3 regions of the Pseudomonas sp. MWU12-2319 genome follow, and region 3 is predicted to be linked to each of the others. Evidence: predicted binding sites of a transcription regulator. Region 3 holds the regulator's gene; each other region holds the start of a gene.
What was found. The regulator FliA, encoded in region 3, starts transcription of late flagellar genes. The targets are predictions, from matches to a motif close to CTAAAGTTTNNNNNNNNNNNGCCGNTAA.
Positions count from the first base shown of each region.

Region 1: a site for FliA is predicted at 3,228-3,255, ahead of M5C01_RS04925 (methyl-accepting chemotaxis protein). Genes of this name have one in related genera too.
Region 2: a site for FliA is predicted at 1,177-1,204, ahead of M5C01_RS31450 (methyl-accepting chemotaxis protein). Genes of this name have one in related genera too.

Region 1 covers NZ_JALJES010000002.1:483,708-489,557, forward strand. The annotation lists gene M5C01_RS04915 (response regulator) at 1-264, shown strand, start outside; gene M5C01_RS04920 (diguanylate cyclase) at 268-1,221, shown strand; gene M5C01_RS04925 (methyl-accepting chemotaxis protein) at 1,248-3,167, opposite strand; gene M5C01_RS04930 (LysE family translocator) at 3,283-3,903, opposite strand; gene M5C01_RS04935 (YebB family permuted papain-like enzyme) at 4,080-4,718, opposite strand; gene M5C01_RS04940 (helix-turn-helix transcriptional regulator) at 4,832-5,587, shown strand; tRNA gene M5C01_RS04945 (tRNA-Gln) at 5,737-5,811, shown strand; gene M5C01_RS04950 (helix-turn-helix domain-containing protein) at 5,833-5,850, opposite strand, start outside.
Region 2 covers NZ_JALJES010000030.1:68,437-74,286, forward strand. The annotation lists gene M5C01_RS31440 (hypothetical protein) at 1-570, shown strand, start outside; gene M5C01_RS31445 (DUF4124 domain-containing protein) at 833-1,138, shown strand; gene M5C01_RS31450 (methyl-accepting chemotaxis protein) at 1,271-2,896, shown strand; gene M5C01_RS31455 (DedA family protein) at 2,904-3,488, opposite strand; gene M5C01_RS31460 (AraC family transcriptional regulator) at 3,644-4,465, opposite strand; gene M5C01_RS31465 (alpha/beta hydrolase) at 4,626-5,450, shown strand; gene M5C01_RS31470 (LysR family transcriptional regulator) at 5,499-5,850, opposite strand, start outside.
Region 3 covers NZ_JALJES010000002.1:2,516-8,365, reverse strand. The annotation lists gene M5C01_RS02755 (chemotaxis protein CheA) at 1-7, opposite strand, end outside; gene M5C01_RS02750 (protein phosphatase CheZ) at 22-810, opposite strand; gene M5C01_RS02745 (chemotaxis response regulator CheY) at 833-1,204, opposite strand; gene fliA (RNA polymerase sigma factor FliA) at 1,377-2,117, opposite strand; gene fleN (flagellar synthesis regulator FleN) at 2,114-2,947, opposite strand; gene flhF (flagellar biosynthesis protein FlhF) at 3,069-4,397, opposite strand; gene flhA (flagellar biosynthesis protein FlhA) at 4,409-5,850, opposite strand, start outside.

The DNA.
Region 1 (5,850 bases), 480 kb from region 3:
TCCAGCGTGCTGATCGGCGCCTGCCTGAGCAGTATTGCCGAGCAGATCGACGTGGTGTTTTCCCAGGGCCACCCACAGATTCTCGGGCAGCACGCGGCCATCGACGAACTGATCCGGGTCAACCAGCAGCGCTGGAAAAAGACCCTGGCGGTAGAAATCAGCTACAGCCTGGAAGGGCACGATATTCATTTCGACTTGCTGTTGTTGTTCACGGAAGACTCCATCCAGCGGTTGACCGACAAACTCGCCTACCTGATGAGCTGAGCCATGAACGACACTCTCGATCTGAACGAGTTTCACTGGTTGCTGGCGATTGTCCAGAGCATCGACGTCGGCGTGGTGGTACTGGACCGCGACTATTGCGTGCAGGTCTGGAACACCTTTATGGAAAACCGTTCCGGGGTGCAGCCCAAGGACGCCAGCAGCCAGTCCTTCTTCAGCCTGTTTCCTGAAGTCGATCGCGAATGGTTCAGCCGCAAGGTGGAGAGTGTCGCGACCCTGGGCACGCCGGCGTTCACCATCTGGGAGCAGCGGCCTTACCTGGTGCGGTTCAAGAACTACCAGCCGATCACCGGCCAGGAAGACTTCATGTACCAGAACACCACGTTGCTGCCGTTGCGTTCCACCAACAGCACCATCACCCATATCTGCCTGGTGATCTATGACGTCACCGACGTGGCCACCAACCGCCATCAGCTCCAGGCGGCCAATGCCAAGTTGCAGAAACTCTCCAGCACCGACCGCCTGACGGGCCTGTACAACCGTGGGCACTGGGAGGAAAGCCTCAAGGCCGCCTATGCCCGGAACCAGCGTTATGGCAATGCCACGAGCCTGGTGATGTTCGATATCGACCACTTCAAGCGGGTCAACGACACCTATGGCCACCAGGCCGGGGACAAGGTCATCGAGCACGTGGCTGATGTGGTCCGCGAACATGTGCGCGACAGCGACGTGGCCGGACGTTATGGCGGTGAGGAGTTTGGCGTGGTGCTGTCGGACACCGACAAGGCCGGCGCACGCTTTTTTGCCGAGCGTTTGCGCAAGGCCATCGAAGCCCTGGAAGTCGTGCACGAAGGCCAGAGCATCCGCTTCACCATCAGCCTGGGGGTGGCTGACCTGAGCCTGCCTTCAATCAGTCATGCCGACCTGATCGCCTGGGCGGACCAGGCCTTGTATGCGTCGAAGAAGGGCGGGCGTAATCGGGTGACGGTCTACGAGTAAACCGACCCGATCCGCTCTGCCATTTCTCAGAGTGTGAATTTTCCTACCAGCGTCTGCAGGTGAACCCCCAGCCGGGCGAGTTCGATGCTGGACGCTGCAGTTTCCTCACTGGCTGCCGAGGTCTGTTCGGAAATCTGGCGGACGTTGGTCACGCTTCGGTTGATCTCTTCCGCTACCGCGCTCTGCTGCTCGGCGGCAGTGGCGATCTGATGGTTCATCGATTCGATGGCCTGGACCGACTGGGTGATACCGTCCAGCGAAACGCCGGCCCGACGCGTGAATTCGACACTGCTTTGCGCCAGTGTGCGGCTGCTCTCGAGGCTGCTGGCGACCTTTTCGGTACCGTTGTGCAGCCCGCTGATCAGTTGTTCGATTTCTTCGGTCGAGGTCTGGGTCCGTTGTGCCAGGCTGCGCACTTCATCGGCCACCACCGCGAAGCCGCGCCCGGCCTCTCCGGCCCGCGCCGCTTCGATCGCGGCGTTCAAGGCCAGCAGATTGGTCTGCTGGGCGACGGACTTGATGACATCGAGAACGCTGCCGATCTTGTCGCTTTCCTGCTTGAGGTCACCCATCGCGGTGGTTGAGTGATTGACCTCGTTAGCCAGTTTGTCGATCTGGTTCATGGCCTGGCCAAGCACTTCGCCACCTTCGCGGGCTTCACGGGTTGCGCTGACGGCGGCCGTGGAGGCCTGTTCGGCGTTGCGCGCGACTTCCTGGACGGTTGCGGCCATTTCGTTCATGGCCGTGGCGACCTGGTCGGTTTCCTGCCGCTGGTTGTTCACCCCGGCACTGGTTTGCTCGGTGACCGCCGACAGTTCCTCGGCGGCACTGGCAATCTGTATGACGCCTTCACGCAGGCCGCCGATCAATTCCCGCAGGTTGAGCGTCATACGCTGCATGCTCAGTTGCAGTGCACCCAGTTCGTCGCGACGTGACACCGTGACGTTGGCGCTCAGGTTGCCGGCGGCCACCTGCTCGGCCCGACGCAGGGTTTCCATCAACGGGCCGACGATCAGGCGGGTGATGATCCAGGCGGCGATGATGCCGAGCAGCAAGGCGGCGAGAAAGGCACCTGCCAGCCAATTGCGGGCGTTGAGGACGTCAGCGAGACTCTGTTCGGCCTGGTTCTGCGCCAATTGCTTGTTCGCCGCGAAGAGAGTGGCGATGTCATCGTTGAGCAGCGCCTGGATTTTTTCCGCCCTGACCTGGGCCTCGGCGAACTGGCCGACGGTGGCGCGATAGCCGGCCATTGATTGTTGCAGGCGCTGCAGGCTTTCAGGCGGGGCCGATGGCAGCAACTCGTTGAGGGTCTTTATATAAGCGCCGGCCTGGTCGATGGCCTCTTTGGCCGGTTGTTCAAGCTCGGCTTTCAGGCTGTAGCTGTAGCCTCGGAGTTGAAACCTTGCCTGCTGGACCAGCATCTGCGCGTTGACCACGGCGTCGATCTGGGCCTGATTGCCGCTCGCCGAGGCGGCGCTGTCCTTGAGCTTTTGCAGTTCGGCCACGGCGGCGTCGGCATGATTGCCAAACACGGCGCGCGTCGCATCGCGGGCCTGGATGGCCTGGCTGAAATCGTTGAAGTGCGTGCGATAGCGTTTGACCGATTCGCCGGCAGATTCGATCTGCGCAAGATCTCGCGGGGCCACGAAGGTCGAGCGGTTCTCGGCAAGGTGGCTGTCGAGACTGTCCAGGAGCTTGACCACGTTCGCGGCATGCTGTGGGTCGGTGGTCAGTGTGTAGGACAGGCGCCCGATGCGTACGTCCTTGGCCAGATCGTTCAGCTTGGCGATATCCAGAATTCGGTCACTGCGGTTGCTGAGTGACTGGATACCCAACCAACCGGTGATTGCAATCAACAGGGTCAGCAGTATGACCACGCCGAATCCTATGGCGAGCTTGGTCCTGACGCTGATGTTTTCCAGCATCCTGTTGATGGGTGCAAGCATTGAGCAATCTCCTCCATATCAAACCGCAAATATGAGGGCTTTTCCGCCCTCTAACAGGTTAGATCGGCCGGAACACTCAAAGCTTGATGTGTGGAGACGGGGTGCTCGGGAATGCTCAGGCTCTGCGCGCCATCAGCAGCACCGAAGCCGCCCCTGACAACAGCACCGCGCAACCTCGGTTGAACAGGCGTTTGCCCTTGGGTTCGGCGAACCAGCGACGCATATGCACACCCATATAGGCGTAGGCGCTGATGGCGATCAATTCCAGCATCAGGAACAGGGCGCCGAGTACGGCGAACTGGGCGGAGATGCCCTGGGTCGGGTCGATGAACTGGGGGAGGAAGGCGGTGAAGATAAGGATGGCTTTTGGGTTGCCGGCCGCGACCAGGAACTCCTGGCGGGCGAGGGCGCGCAGGCTGGCGGGGGCGCTTTGGGCGCGGGTGTCGGCATCGGGGTTGGCGCGCCAGAGCTGGATGGCGAGGTAGATCAGATAGGCCGCGCCGAGAATCTTGATGCCATAGAACAGCAGCTCCGAGGTCTGCAGCACCACCGCCAGGCCCGCGGAGGCCAGGGCGATCATGCCGGCAAATGCCAGCAAGCGGCCGAAGCCCGCCAGGCAAGAGGTGCGAAAGCCATAACGGGTCGAGTTGCTCACCGAGAGCAGGTTGTTCGGGCCAGGAGCCATGTTCAGGGCGAAGCACGCCGGTATAAACAGGATCAGCGTCGGCAGGTTCATAGCAGGCTCCGGGATCGAGAGGCGGGAAAGCTCGACAATAACGTCAAGCCTTGGCCGGATGCCAGTGCGCCAAAGGCTTTCCTGATCTGTACCTGAGACTTGTCACGCAGGTGTACGGTACGTCGGCATCAACAACCCCGTTTTGCGCAAGGTTGCGCTGCTCCCAAGGCATCTCCTTATGCGTCGAAAATGACGCGCAAATGCGGGCTTCGCAGTACGCTTGCCGGCGTCACGGTATGCCGTTGCCATGGAATCCGGCCGAAGTACCAGAAGCGCCAGAAGGCAAGCTTCGGATCGGGGTTGTCCCGTAATAACGTGGCGAACGTCTCCACGTCGCCGAGCTGGATGGCCGTCGCTTCCTGGATGACTTCACGCACGAAGCGGGAGCAGAACTGGCGTCGTGAGCCGATATTGAAACCGGTGTCGTAGAAGGTCCCCATCCGGCTCTCGGCCGCGCTCACCAGCACGTTGCGCTGCCGCTCATTGAGCGGCGCGGTCAGCCTCGCGACTGCGCAGCGTCGGTGCTCGGAGCGCTCCAGGAAACGCGTCATCGGCGTGGTTCGGGCAAAAGGAAAAGTGCTCTCCGCAATCAGGGGGTCATCGCCACGGTTACCGACGACGACGCCTACATGGTTGGTCCATGAGTTCGTGGCGTTGGCCACTTCGAGGAAGGGGCGCGCGGTGACGCGGATAAAAACCAGGTCGCCGATTTGCAGATCACCCACCGGTGGTCCTGCGACAGGCAACTCGACGTGCGCACTTCCTTGCACCCCCTTCGAACGTATGACGCTGTTCATTGCGCTGCTAATGGACATGCTGGCCTCCTTGTTCTCTTGAAGGGCCAGTATGGGAGGAGGGTGCATATTTCACACCTTTATCCTTTGCATTTCCTTATGCTGATACCTTCAGTATCGGATTCCAATACTTAATGACTCCAATTACCCAGCTCATCGCGACGATCAAGCAGCGCCTCAAGTCAGCGGGAATGACCTATCGCGACGTTGCCCAGGCGCTGGACCTCTCGGAACCCAGCGTGAAACGCCTGTTGGCCAGCGGACGGCTGACGGTCGAGCGCCTTGCCCAGTTCTGTGACCTGCTGGGGCTGACGATGGCGGAACTGCTTCAGGAGTCCGAAGCATCGGCACCGCGTCTGCAAATGCTGACCCATGAACAGGAAGCGCAACTGGTCTCAAATGAGAAGCTGCTGTTGGTGGTCGTGTGTGCGTTGAACCAATGGTCACTGGAGGACATGGTGTCGGCCTATCACCTGTCGAAGGCCGAGTGCATCAAGCACTTGCTGGTGCTGGAACGGATGGGGCTGGCGGATCTGAAGCCGGGCAACCGTATCCGGCTGCTTGTCGCACGAGATTTTGACTGGCTGCCGGACGGGCCTATCCGGCACTTCTTTGTGCAACAGGGGCTACCCGATTTTATGGCCAGCCGCTTCGACCTTGCTGACGAGACCCTGGACTTTGCCCATGGCATGTTGACGAAGGCGGCGTACGTCCAGTTGCAGGTCGAAATGCACAGGTTGCGCGGCAAGCTGGCAGCGCTTCACAGCGAATCCCTGAGCGCACCCTTGTCCGAGAAGCGCGGCACGGCGCTACTGCTGGCCATGCGTGTCTGGGAGCCACGGGTGTTCAGAAAGCTCAAACGGCCAGTACCCGACCGCGCTCAAGAATAAGTGGCTGTTTTAAAACAAATTTGTTTACCTTGGGGCTTCCCAGGCGAGGCGAAAGTTGATAAATTTCCGCGCACTCCTGCAGTGACCCTTCTCGGGTTCGCAAGCTGCAAGATCAAAAGCGAGTGTCAAGCATTCGTCGCAACAGCTACAGGGGCGTCGCCAAGCGGTAAGGCAGCAGGTTTTGATCCTGCCATGCGTTGGTTCGAATCCAGCCGCCCCTGCCATTTTCCTTCTCGTACCTAAGATCATGCCAGCCGCTGGCG
Region 2 (5,850 bases), on a different contig from region 3:
ATCTTTCTGGTGGAGAAGGTCCAGCCCGGGGATGAGCTCGTGGCGGGTAACGCCTGGGCGCCTTCCCTCGCGGTCGAAAACGTCGACGCGGCGCTGAATGCTGTCTGCCGTTGCCTGGCCAGCGAGGATTGGAAAGACCTGGAGCTGCCGCTGTCCGCGACCTATCTGCGCTTGCAGGGGCTCTACGCCGAGCTCCACCATGGCTGGCAACGCGATCTGGCCACGATCACCTTTGCGCTCGTGGCCCACATCCGCGTGAATACTCACCTGGAGCTGCTCGTCGATGAGCCAGGGGCGCAGCCGCGCAGTCGCCATGGGGCCGCGTCGCCCGGAACACGAAGCCAGATGCTCGCTGAAGTGGCGAAGGTAATGTACCTGGGGCTGGATACCGAGAAACACTTGTTCTTTGCGCGGATTCTGCCCAAGGCCCTCCACGGGTTTGCCGCCGAGGATCATTCGAAGTGGGAGGCAATCCTCCTGCAACTGGGGGTTGTGGAGGCCGATGTGCTGCTCGATGAAACGACTGATGCCAGCCATGACCGCGCAAGCATGCCTGTCCTGGCGCCATGAGCGGTGCTGCTCGTGGTAGCGAGGATTGGATCCATGTATGGCGAAAGGCTTACATGCCGTGGCACTGATCTCCTCTGTTGACCGTTCATGGCCGGGCTTAATCTACACCCATCGCTGCTACGCAAGGATGTGTGCAGGATCAAGGATGATCGAACCGGGCCATGGAGGCCGCCGACGGGATGTCGGAATGCTTTGAAGAAAACCCGCTTCGGCGGGTTTTCTTTTATCTGTGGACAGCCAACACCTACAGGGGTGCACACCTATGGGCAGATGCCTGGTCTTCGTTCTCCTCCTTGGCGCCTCCTGTTCGGCCTTCAGCGCCGATGCCTACAAGTGTGTCAGCCAGGACGGTAAGGTCAGTTTCGCCGCGCAGCCCTGCGCGCCGGACCAGGGCGTATCCAGCTGGCAAGCCCGCACCCAGCGCACGCAACTGCACAGCGTCTCGGCCGATGAGGCCAAGGCCGACGCCATCAATCAGCGCGCCACGAAAATCCTGCAGGCGGGCTACCACACGCGCATTATCTACAAGGTCAATATCGTCCCCGGCCCCGGACAGAAAGCTCCCTGAGACAAGCCAGTGTACGAGTGAAAGGGTTCGGCAATTATTTCAAGTTGTCGTACGACGTGCCGATAGCCTGCCAACTCTGAAGCTAAGGGCAGGGGTCGCTGACCCGAAGCCATAACAAAAAAGGCGGTCGTCATGTTTCTTCGTCAACTGAATATCGCGCCTCGCGCGGCGCTGGGTTTTGCCTTGATCGCGGTGCTGGTGGCCTTGCTGGGGGTGTTCGCCCTGGGCCAGATGTCGAACATCCGCGAAGGCGAGGTAGCGGTTGAAACCCAATGGCTGCCGAGTATTCGTGGCGGTGACGAGATCCGCGAGATCATGTTGCGCATCCGCACCATCTCCCTGCGCATGGCCCTCGACCAGGACCCGAAGAACATCGCGGTGTACCGCGGCCAGATGGACGTGCGCGACAAGGAATTGAGCGAGCGGATCGTCGCCTACGACAAACTGGTCACCACCCCCGAGGCCCGGCTGTTGTATGACCAGTTCAAGACAACCTTCGCCGCGTACCGTGCCGGTATCGCCCAATCCTTCACCCTGGCCGAGCAGGGCCGGCGCGACGAACTGATCAAGCTGCTGCTGGTGGACATGAAGACCGTGGTGGACGGTTCCGGCAAGCAACTGACCGACCTGGCCGACCTCTTTACCAAACAGGTGGCGGCCGAGAGCCAGAAGTCCGAGGAGCACTACAGCAACTCGCGGATGATCGTGATCCTGTTTGTTGTCCTGGCGGCCCTGGCCACCGTGGGCCTGGCGACGTTGCTCACGCGCAGTATCGTCAAACCCCTGGGGCAGGCCCTGAGCGCGGCGCAGAATGTGGCGCGGGGCGACCTGACCCAGCGTATCGAAAGCCACGGTGACGATGAAGTCAGTCACCTGCTCGAAGCCCTGGCCACCATGCAGCAAACCTTGCGTGACACTTTGCAAGGCATCAGCGGTTCGGCGACCTCGCTGACCACCGCGGCGGACGAACTGAATACGGTCACCCGGGGCAGCACCGAGGGCCTGCAACAGCAGAACCATGAAATCGAACAGGCGGCCACGGCGGTCAACGAAATGACCACGGCGGTGGAAGAGGTGGCGCGCAATGCCGTGTCCACCTCCGATGCCACCCGCAAATCCAGCGAATCGGCGCGGCTCGGCCAGGAGCGGGTGAGTGAAACTCTCGGCGCCATCAGTGCGCTGTCCGGGGACGTCGAGCGCACCGGGGAGCTGGTACGTTCGCTGGCCGATCAGTCCCAGGGCATCGGCAAGGTGCTGGAAGTGATTCGCGCCATTGCCGAGCAGACCAATCTGCTGGCACTGAATGCCGCCATCGAGGCGGCCCGTGCCGGTGAGAGCGGGCGCGGCTTTGCGGTGGTGGCCGATGAGGTGCGTGCCCTGGCCCATCGCACCCAGCAGTCGACCCAGGAGATCGAACAGATGGTTTCCGGTATGCGCAGCGGTTCGACCCTGGCCCTGGAGTCGATGCACACCAGCACCGCCCGTGCCGCCAGTACGTTGGCCCTGGCTGAACGGGCCGGCGAAGCGCTGGTGACCATCACCGCCTCGGTGCATGAAATCCACGAGCGCAACCTGGTGATCGCCAGCGCGGCGGAAGAACAGGCCCAGGTGGCCCGGGAAGTCGACCGTAACCTGGTGAACATCCGCGACCTGTCGATCCGCTCGGCGACCGGGGCCGACCAGACCAGCGCCGCCAGCCATGAGTTGTCGCGGCTGGCAACTTCGTTGCAGGGACTGGTCGGGCGCTTCCGGGTCTGAGCCTGGCTCAGGCTTTCTGACGTTCCCGCGCCTTGGCCCGCAGATGGCGGATCAGGGCGATCCCGGCAACGATGACCACTACGCCGATCACGATGCGCAGGCGATAGGGTTTGAGATTGCCCAGCAGGCTTTCGAGGAAGCCGCCGGCCCAATAACCGGCCGTGGCAAAGAGCATGGCCCAGACCACGGCTCCGAGCAGGTTCATCAGGCTGAAGCGCAGCGGCGATAGCCGGCTGGCACCGATTACCAGCGGACCCACCAGGCGCATGCCATAGAGGAAGCGTACGGCAAAGATCGAGGTCAGCGGGTGGCGTTGAATGAGTCCCGTCACCCGTTCTATGGCGGCCTGCTGGCGATGCAGGCGGGGTAGCAGACGGGCGCCGAAATAACGTCCGGTCCAGAACAGCGCCTGGTCGCCGAGCATCCCGCCGAGGCTGGCCCAGAAGATCACCAGCGGCAGGTGCAGGACCTGCTGGTGCGCCGCCACCCCGCCGAGGATCAGGATGGTTTCCCCTTCCAGCAGGCAGCCGATGAAGATGGCCCAATAGCCGTAGGTGGCGAGCAGGTAGTTGAAGTCGATGTGTTCGAACATAACGGTGTACTGATCCTTGTATCGGTCCATGGGCGCTGTTGCCGATGCACGAGGCAGCAGGCAGGCGACGGTGTTCTTGGGTCTGATCGATTGGCCAGGCGAAAGTGCCCTGGGGTGCCCGGCTCAACAATAGCCGAGTTTGTGCCTGTTCTGATTCAGGCTGACTGTCGCGCCAACCACTCCCGCGGACTTTCACCGATCTTGCGGCGAAAGGCCCGCGCCAGGGCCGATGGGCTTTCATAACCGACCTCATCGGCAATCAGGGCAATCGGCCGACCCTCGCGTAAACGCTTCTGGGCCAGGCTGACACGCCAGCTGAGCACATAGTCTGCCGGAGTCTGGCCGACCACTTTGTGAAAATGCGCGGCGAAACTGGCCCGGGACATATTCGACTCCTGCGCCAGGTCGGCCACGGTCCAGGGTCGCTCGGGATGGTTGTGCATCATGGTCATGGCCCGAGCCAGGCGCAGGTCCGCCAGGCCCGACATCATCCCGGTGGTCATGCTGTGGTAGGCCATCATGTGCCGCAGGAACTGGATCACCATCAGTTCGAACAGGCGGTTCATCACCGCTTCGCGGCCACAGTGTTCGGCGAAGGCCTCAGCGAACAGCCACTCGAGATTGCCCTCGAGCATGGGCACCGCGGCGAGCGGCATCACGATGGTGTCGGACAAGGCCACGGACAGCGGATTGTCGATACCGCCATCGAAACGCAGCGCCGCGCAGACCAGTTCGGCGGCGTCGGCCTTGCTGGCAACCAGGCGATGGGGCAGGGGACGGGGGATCAGGATCAGGCTCGGTTCTTCGATGCGCAGCAGCTTGCCGCCGCTCTCGAGGTTGACCCGGCCACTTTTCAGCAGGTGCACGTGCCCGCGGGGTTCCAGGCCATCGACCTCGGCATTGCCTCGCAGGAGGCCACTGTGGAAGGTGTCGGCGGCGATGCCGAAGTGCGTGAGCAAGGTCGACAGGCGATCCATTCTTTCCCTCTCGTTAACGCTGGAATTAGACGATCTGGCGCATATCATCGACAGGAAGGCGCCATTCGTAAAGCTGTTTTGCCCATCATGGCCCCACGTTCAGCGACCTGGACGCCGCCGCTTCCGGTGGGTCAGCCATTTCATGCGAGAGGGAATACCAATGCAAATGTTCCGTTTTTCTGCCGTCTCCAAACTCTTCGCCGCCGTCGCCATCGCGGCTGGAGCCTTGTCGATGGGCTGGGCGGGTTCGGCCGCCGCTGCCGCGCAGCCGGACCAGAAAGCCACGGTGGTGCTGGTGCACGGCGCCTTTGCCGAGTCTTCCAGCTGGAATGGGGTGATTGCCCGCCTGCAGGCCAAGGGGTATCCGGTGATCGCCGTCGCCAACCCGCTGCACAGCGTGAAAAGCGATTCGGACTATGTGGCTGACATCGTCGAACATACACCAGGTCCAGTGATCCTGGTTGGGCATTCCTACGGTGGCTCGGTGATTTCCAACGCGGTCCATGGCCGTTCCAACGTTAAGGCATTGGTCTATGTCGCCGCCTTCGCCCCGGAAAAAGGCGAGACCGCGATCGAACTCTCCGGCCGTTTTCCGGGCAGCACCCTGGGCCCGACCCTGGCGCCGCCGGTGCCGTTGAAAGATGGCACGGTGGACCTGTTTATCCAGCAGGATAAATTCGCCGCGCAGTTCGCCGCCGATGTCGCCCCCAAGGAGGCCGCGCTGATGGCCGCGACCCAGCGCCCGGTCGCCGAGGCCGCGTTGAAGGAAGGCTCGGGTGATCCGGCCTGGAAAACCCTGCCGTCCTGGTTTATCTACGGTTCGGCGGACAAGAACATTCCCGAAGCGGCCCTGAAGTTCATGGCTGATCGCGCGGGCTCCAGGGAGACGGTGGATATCAAGGGCGCGTCCCATGTGGTGATGGTGTCCCATCCGGACAAGGTCGCGGCGATCATTGAAGATGCGGCCAAGGCTATCGCCAAATAAGCCACGAGCATCCAGGCAGGCCGGCTCCCACACGGTGTGCTCGGCCTGCTAGGGCTTGCCCCACTTCTCCAGTGCGAACTCCACGAAGCTGCGCAGCTTGGGCAGTCGGTAGCGGTCTTGCGCGTAAAGCAGGTTCATCGGCCGGCTGGGCAGCTTGTATGTCCCCAGCAGCGGCACCAGTCGGCCTTCGCGCAGATCGTCGCGCAGCAACGCATCCGGCAGCATCACGATGCCCATTCCGGAGAGCGCCGCCTGGTACAACGCCGAAGAACTGTTGATGGTCATCGGGCCGCTCACCGGTACCAGGATTTCCCCCTCCGGGCCGCTCAGGCTCCACTGTTTTTCCACCGTCCGCCAGTCGTCGCCCGCCGGGTAGGCGAAGGCCAGGCAGTCGTGATGT
Region 3 (5,850 bases):
AGCTCATGTGTTTGGGTGCTCCTAGAATCCAAGACTGGAAAGCAAATCGTCGACATCGTCCTGACCGGACATAACGTCTTCACGTTTATCGGCATGAATCTGCGGACCTTCACCCTGGGCCATCTGTTTTTGTGGGTCTTTTTCGGCAAGAAGCGCATCGCGGTCATGTTCGATACCGGCAAAGCGGTCGACCTGACTGGCCATCAGCACCAATTTGAGCAGATTGCTTTCCACTTCGGTGACCATCTGGGTCACGCGCTTGATCACCTGGCCGGTAAGGTCCTGGTAATCCTGGGCCAGCAGAATATCGTTCAGCTCGCTCGAAACAGCGCGGGTTTCCTGCTCGCTGCGGGACAGGAACGTCTCGACCCGCCGCGCCAGCTCGCGAAACTCCTGGGCACCGACTTCGCGCCGCATGAAACGGCCCCAGTCGGCGCCCAGGGCCTTGGCCTCGACGTTCAGGCCAGTGATCCTCGGGGTCGCACTCTCCACCAGGTCCATGGTGCGATTGGCCGCCGCTTCGGTCAGCCTGACCACATAGGACAGGCGCTCGGTGGCGTCGGTGATCTGCGACACTTCCTCGGCCTGCGGCATATGCGGGTCGATCTGGAAGTTGACAATGGCGCTGTGCAATTCGCGGGTGAGCTTGCCGACTTCCAGGTACAGGCCACGGTCACGGGTCTGATTCAGCTCATGGATCATTTGCACCGCGTCGCCAAACCGGCCTTTTTCAAGGCTGTCGACCAGCTCGCGGGCATGTTTTTTCAGGGTTAGTTCAAAATCACCCAGTGAAGATTCGTTGTGCTCCATAGCGCCCCCGTGGTGGACTTCATCAACCGATGCGTTCGAAGATCTTCTCGATCTTCTCTTTCAACGCCTGGGCCGTGAATGGTTTGACCACATAGCCGTTTACACCGGCCTGGGCAGCTTCGATGATCTGCTCGCGCTTGGCTTCAGCGGTCACCATCAGCACCGGCAGGTGCTTGAGCTTTTCATCGGCGCGCACGTGGCGCAGCAGATCGATACCGGTCATGCCGGGCATGTTCCAGTCGGTGACCAGAAAGTCGATGCTACCGCTGTTGAGGACGGGAATCGCGGTAGTACCGTCGTCCGCCTCAACCGTGTTGGTGAACCCGAGGTCACGCAACAGGTTCTTGATGATCCGCCGCATCGTTGAAAAATCATCAACGATGAGGATTTTCATGTTCTTGTCCAATTCGACCTCCAAGCAGTCTTAAACGCGTACAGCACCTGGACGCGCTGTTCAATCAATTCGGCACAGCACTCAACGACTGCATGGAAACGCCATCCGGCCGAGTCACCCGCAAGACGTCAAACGCCTTGCCGGTCTCGTTCGCAGTGTTCCCACACTGCCCTCAGCGCGCTCGCCACTCCCCCAAACGCCCCCGCAAACGGGCCGCGCACTGGCTGTGTAACTGGCTGACTCGCGACTCGCTGACCCCCAGCACCTCACCAATTTCCTTGAGGTTCAGCTCCTCGTCGTAGTACAGCGCCAAGACCAGTCGCTCACGCTCCGGCAAATTGGCAATCGCATCCGCCAGCGCTGCCTGGAAGCGTTCATCCTCCAGGTCGCGCGACGGCTCGAGATGAGTACTTGCGCCGTCCTCGTGCAGCCCTTCATGGTCGCCGTCCTGCAACAGGTCGTCGAAACTGAACAGGCGGCTGCCCAAGGTATCGTTCAAAATCCCGTAATAATCGTCGAGACTCAATTGGAGTTCGGCTGCAACCTCGTGATCTTTAGCGTCACGGCCGGTTTTTGCTTCAATTGCGCGAATTGCGTCACTGACCATACGGGTATTGCGGTGTACCGAACGTGGTGCCCAGTCGCCCTTGCGCACTTCATCGAGCATCGCGCCGCGGATACGAATGCCGGCATAGGTCTCGAAACTGGCCCCCTTGCTCGCGTCGTACTTGGTCGAGACTTCCAGTAGCCCGATCATCCCGGCCTGGATCAGATCCTCGACCTGGACACTGGCCGGCAACCGCGCCAGCAGGTGATAGGCGATACGTTTGACCAACGGTGCGTAACGTTCAATCAATTCATATTGGCTGTCACGCGACGACTTGGAATACATGCGATAGCCACTGGCAGTCATAGCACCGGTCCCGCACTCGTTTGATGCACCAGACGCTCGACGAAAAACTCCAGGTGCCCCCGTGGATTGGCGGGAAGCGGCCAGGTGTCGACCTTCTGAGCGATAGCCTTGAACGCCAAGGCACATTTCGAACGAGGGAATGCCTCATAGACCGCACGCTGCTTTTGCACGGCCTTGCGCACACACTCGTCATAGGGAACGGCGCCGACGTATTGTAAGGCCACGTCCAGGAAACGATCCGTGACCTTGGTCAACTTGGCGAACAGGTTGCGGCCTTCCTGCGGGCTCTGGGCCATGTTGGCCAGCACGCGGAAGCGGTTCATGCCGTAGTCGCGGTTGAGCAACTTGATCAAGGCGTAGGCATCGGTGATCGATGTCGGCTCGTCGCAGACCACCAGCAGCACTTCCTGGGCCGCGCGGACGAAGCTGACCACCGACTCACCAATGCCCGCGGCGGTGTCGATCACCAGCACGTCGAGGTTGTCGCCGATATCGCTGAATGCCTGGATCAGGCCGGCATGCTGCGCCGGGCTCAGGTGCACCATGCTCTGGGTCCCCGAGGCCGCCGGCACGATACGAATCCCGCCCGGGCCTTGCAACAGCACATCGCGCAGCTCACAGCGGCCTTCGACCACGTCGGCCAGGGTACGTTTGGGTGTCAGGCCCAGCAGGACGTCGACATTCGCCAGCCCCAGATCCGCATCCAGCAGCATGACGCGCCGGCCAAGCTCAGCCAGGGCCAGGGATAAATTCACTGACACGTTGGTCTTCCCGACGCCACCTTTGCCGCCGGTCACCGCGATCACCTGTACGGGATGCATGCTGCCCATGTTCTCTTCTTACCTTGTCTTGCTTAGACGGAAGGCCACATAACTGGCTGCGCGTTCACTTGTCGGAACAATGCGTGGCAGACCATCGATGTAGGTAATTTGCAACGTCTGAATACTCATCTCAACCCACCCGTTTTGACGGGCTGTGGTAGATATCAGCGAACATATCGGCCATGGCTTCCTCGCTGGGTTCTTCCTGCATTTGCACACTGACCGCCCTGGACACCAATTGATGCCGGCGCGGCAGGTGTAGATCATCCGGAATGCGTGGCCCGTCGGTCAGGTAGGCCACTGGTAATTCGTGACTGATGGCCAGGCTCAGCACTTCGCCGAGGCTCGCCGTTTCATCAAGTTTAGTCAGGATGCAACCGGCCAGCCCGCAGCGCTTGTAGCTGTGGTAGGCGGCGGTCAGCACCTGTTTCTGGCTGGTGGTGGCCAGGACCAGATAATTCTTCGCCTTGATCCCGCGTCCGGCCAGGCTTTCCAGTTGCATGCGCAACGCCGGATCGCTGGCCTGCAGGCCGGCGGTATCGATCAGCACCACGCGCTTGCGCAGCAGCGGGTCGAGGGCCTGGGCCAGGGACTGGCCCGGGTCGACATGGGTCACCGAGACGTTGAGGATCCGCCCCAGGGTCTTGAGTTGCTCCTGGGCACCGATACGGAAGCTGTCCATGCTCACCAGCGCGATGTTCTGCGCGCCGTACTTGAGCACATAACGCGCCGCCAGCTTGGCCAGGGTGGTGGTCTTGCCCATGCCGGCCGGGCCGACCATGGCGATCACACCGCCTTCTTCCAGTGGCTCGATCTCGGGCGTGACGATCATCCGCGCCAGGTGCGCCAGCAGCATGCGCCAGGCCTGGCGCGGCTCCTCGATCCCGTTCACCAGCTCCAGCAGGTCCCGCGACAGCGGCCCGGACAGGCCGATACGCTGCAGGCGACGCCAGAGGTTGGCCTGTTGCGGCTGACGACCTTGCAACTGGTTCCAGGCCAGGGAGCCGAGCTGGACTTCCAGCAGCTCGCGCAGGCCGTTGAGCTCCGAACGCATCGAGTCGAACACTCGCTGGTCCACCGCCGGGGCGTGTGCGACAGGCGCTGGCGCCGGGCGCCGCGGCTCTTCGAAAGTCGGTTCGATCAGCGGCTCGGCGGCGGTCAGCGGCAGGCCGGCGAACAGTTGGCGATTGGTCGTGGCGTCGGTATCGCCGTCGCTGCGCAGGCTCAGCTCGGCCTGGGCGGTAACGATACGCGACTGAGTCTTGCGCAGCTCGTCTTCGAGTTCCATGTTCGGCACCCGCGGCGACAGCGCCGAGAGCTTGTAGTCCAGGGCAGCCGTCAGCTCGACACCGCCCGCAATCCGGCGGTTGCCGATAATGGCCGCGTCGGAGCCCAGCTCATCACGAACGAGCTTCATGGCCTGACGCATATCGGCGGCGAAAAAACGCTTAACTTGCATAACCCACTACCTCAGCCGTTGGGCCCTACTGTCGCAACGATGGTCACTTGCTTGTTGTCCGGAATTTCCTGGTAGGCCAAGACATGCAGACTTGGCACCGCCAGTCGTCCAAACCGCGAAAGCATCGCGCGAACCGGTCCAGCTACCAGCAGGATCACCGGCTGCCCTTGCATTTCCTGGCGCTGGGCGGCGTCGATCAACGAACGCTGGAGTTTCTCAGCCATGCTCGGCTCCAGAAGAACGCCTTCTTCCGAGCCTTGTCCGGCCTTCTGCAGACTATTGAGCAATATCTGTTCCAACCTTGGTTCCAAGGTGATCACAGGCAGCTCGGACTCAAGCCCCACAATGCTTTGGACGATTGCGCGGGATAATCCGACGCGAACCGCGGCAACCATAGCGGCAGTATCTTGACTCTTGCTGGCATTGTTGGCGATCGCTTCGGCAATGCTGCGGATATCCCGGACCGGCACGTGTTCGGCGAGCAGGGCTTGCAGCACCTTGAGCAGATGCGACAGGGAAATGATCCCCGGCACCAGCTCTTCGGCCAGCTTCGGCGAGCCCTTGGCCAGCAACTGCATGAGTTGCTGGACTTCCTCGTGGCCGATCAGTTCGCTGGAGTGCTTGTAGAGAATCTGGTTGAGGTGCGTCGCCACCACGGTACTGGCGTCGACCACGGTATACCCCAGGGACTGCGCCTGGGACCGCTGGCTGACCTCGATCCAGACCGCTTCCAGGCCGAAGGCCGGGTCTTTGGCGGTGATCCCGTTGAGGGGACCGTAGACCTGCCCCGGGTTGATCGCCAGTTCGCGATCCGGGTAGATCTCGGCTTCGGCCAGGGTCACGCCCATCAGGGTCAGGCGATAGGCGCTGGGTGCCAGGTCGAGGTTGTCACGAATATGCACCGTGGGCATCAGGAAGCCGAGGTCCTGGGAGAGCTTCTTGCGCACCCCCTTGATCCGCGCCAGCAACTGCCCGCCCTGGTTGCGGTCCACCAGCGGAATCAGGCGATAACCGACTTCCAGGCCGATCATGTCGATGGGGCTCACGTCATCCCAACCCAGCTCCTTGGTTTCCTGGGTTCGCGCCGGCGACGGCAGCAGTTCCTGCTGGCGCTGGACTTCGGCCAGGGCCTGGACCTTGGCGACGTTCTGTTTTTTCCAGACCAGATAGGCGATGCCACCGGCGACGGCCGCCAGGCTGATAAAGGAAAAGTGCGGCATGCCCGGCACCAGGCCCATCACCGCCATCAGGCCGGCGGCGACACCGAGGGCCTTGGGGGAGGCGAACATCTGCCGGCTGATCTGCTTGCCCATGTCTTCCGAGCCGGAAGCCCGGGTCACCATGATCGCCGCCGCTGTGGATAACAACAGTGATGGCAATTGCGCCACCAAACCGTCACCGATGGTCAGCAGGGCGTAGACCTTGCCGGCGTCGGCAAAACTCATATGGTGCT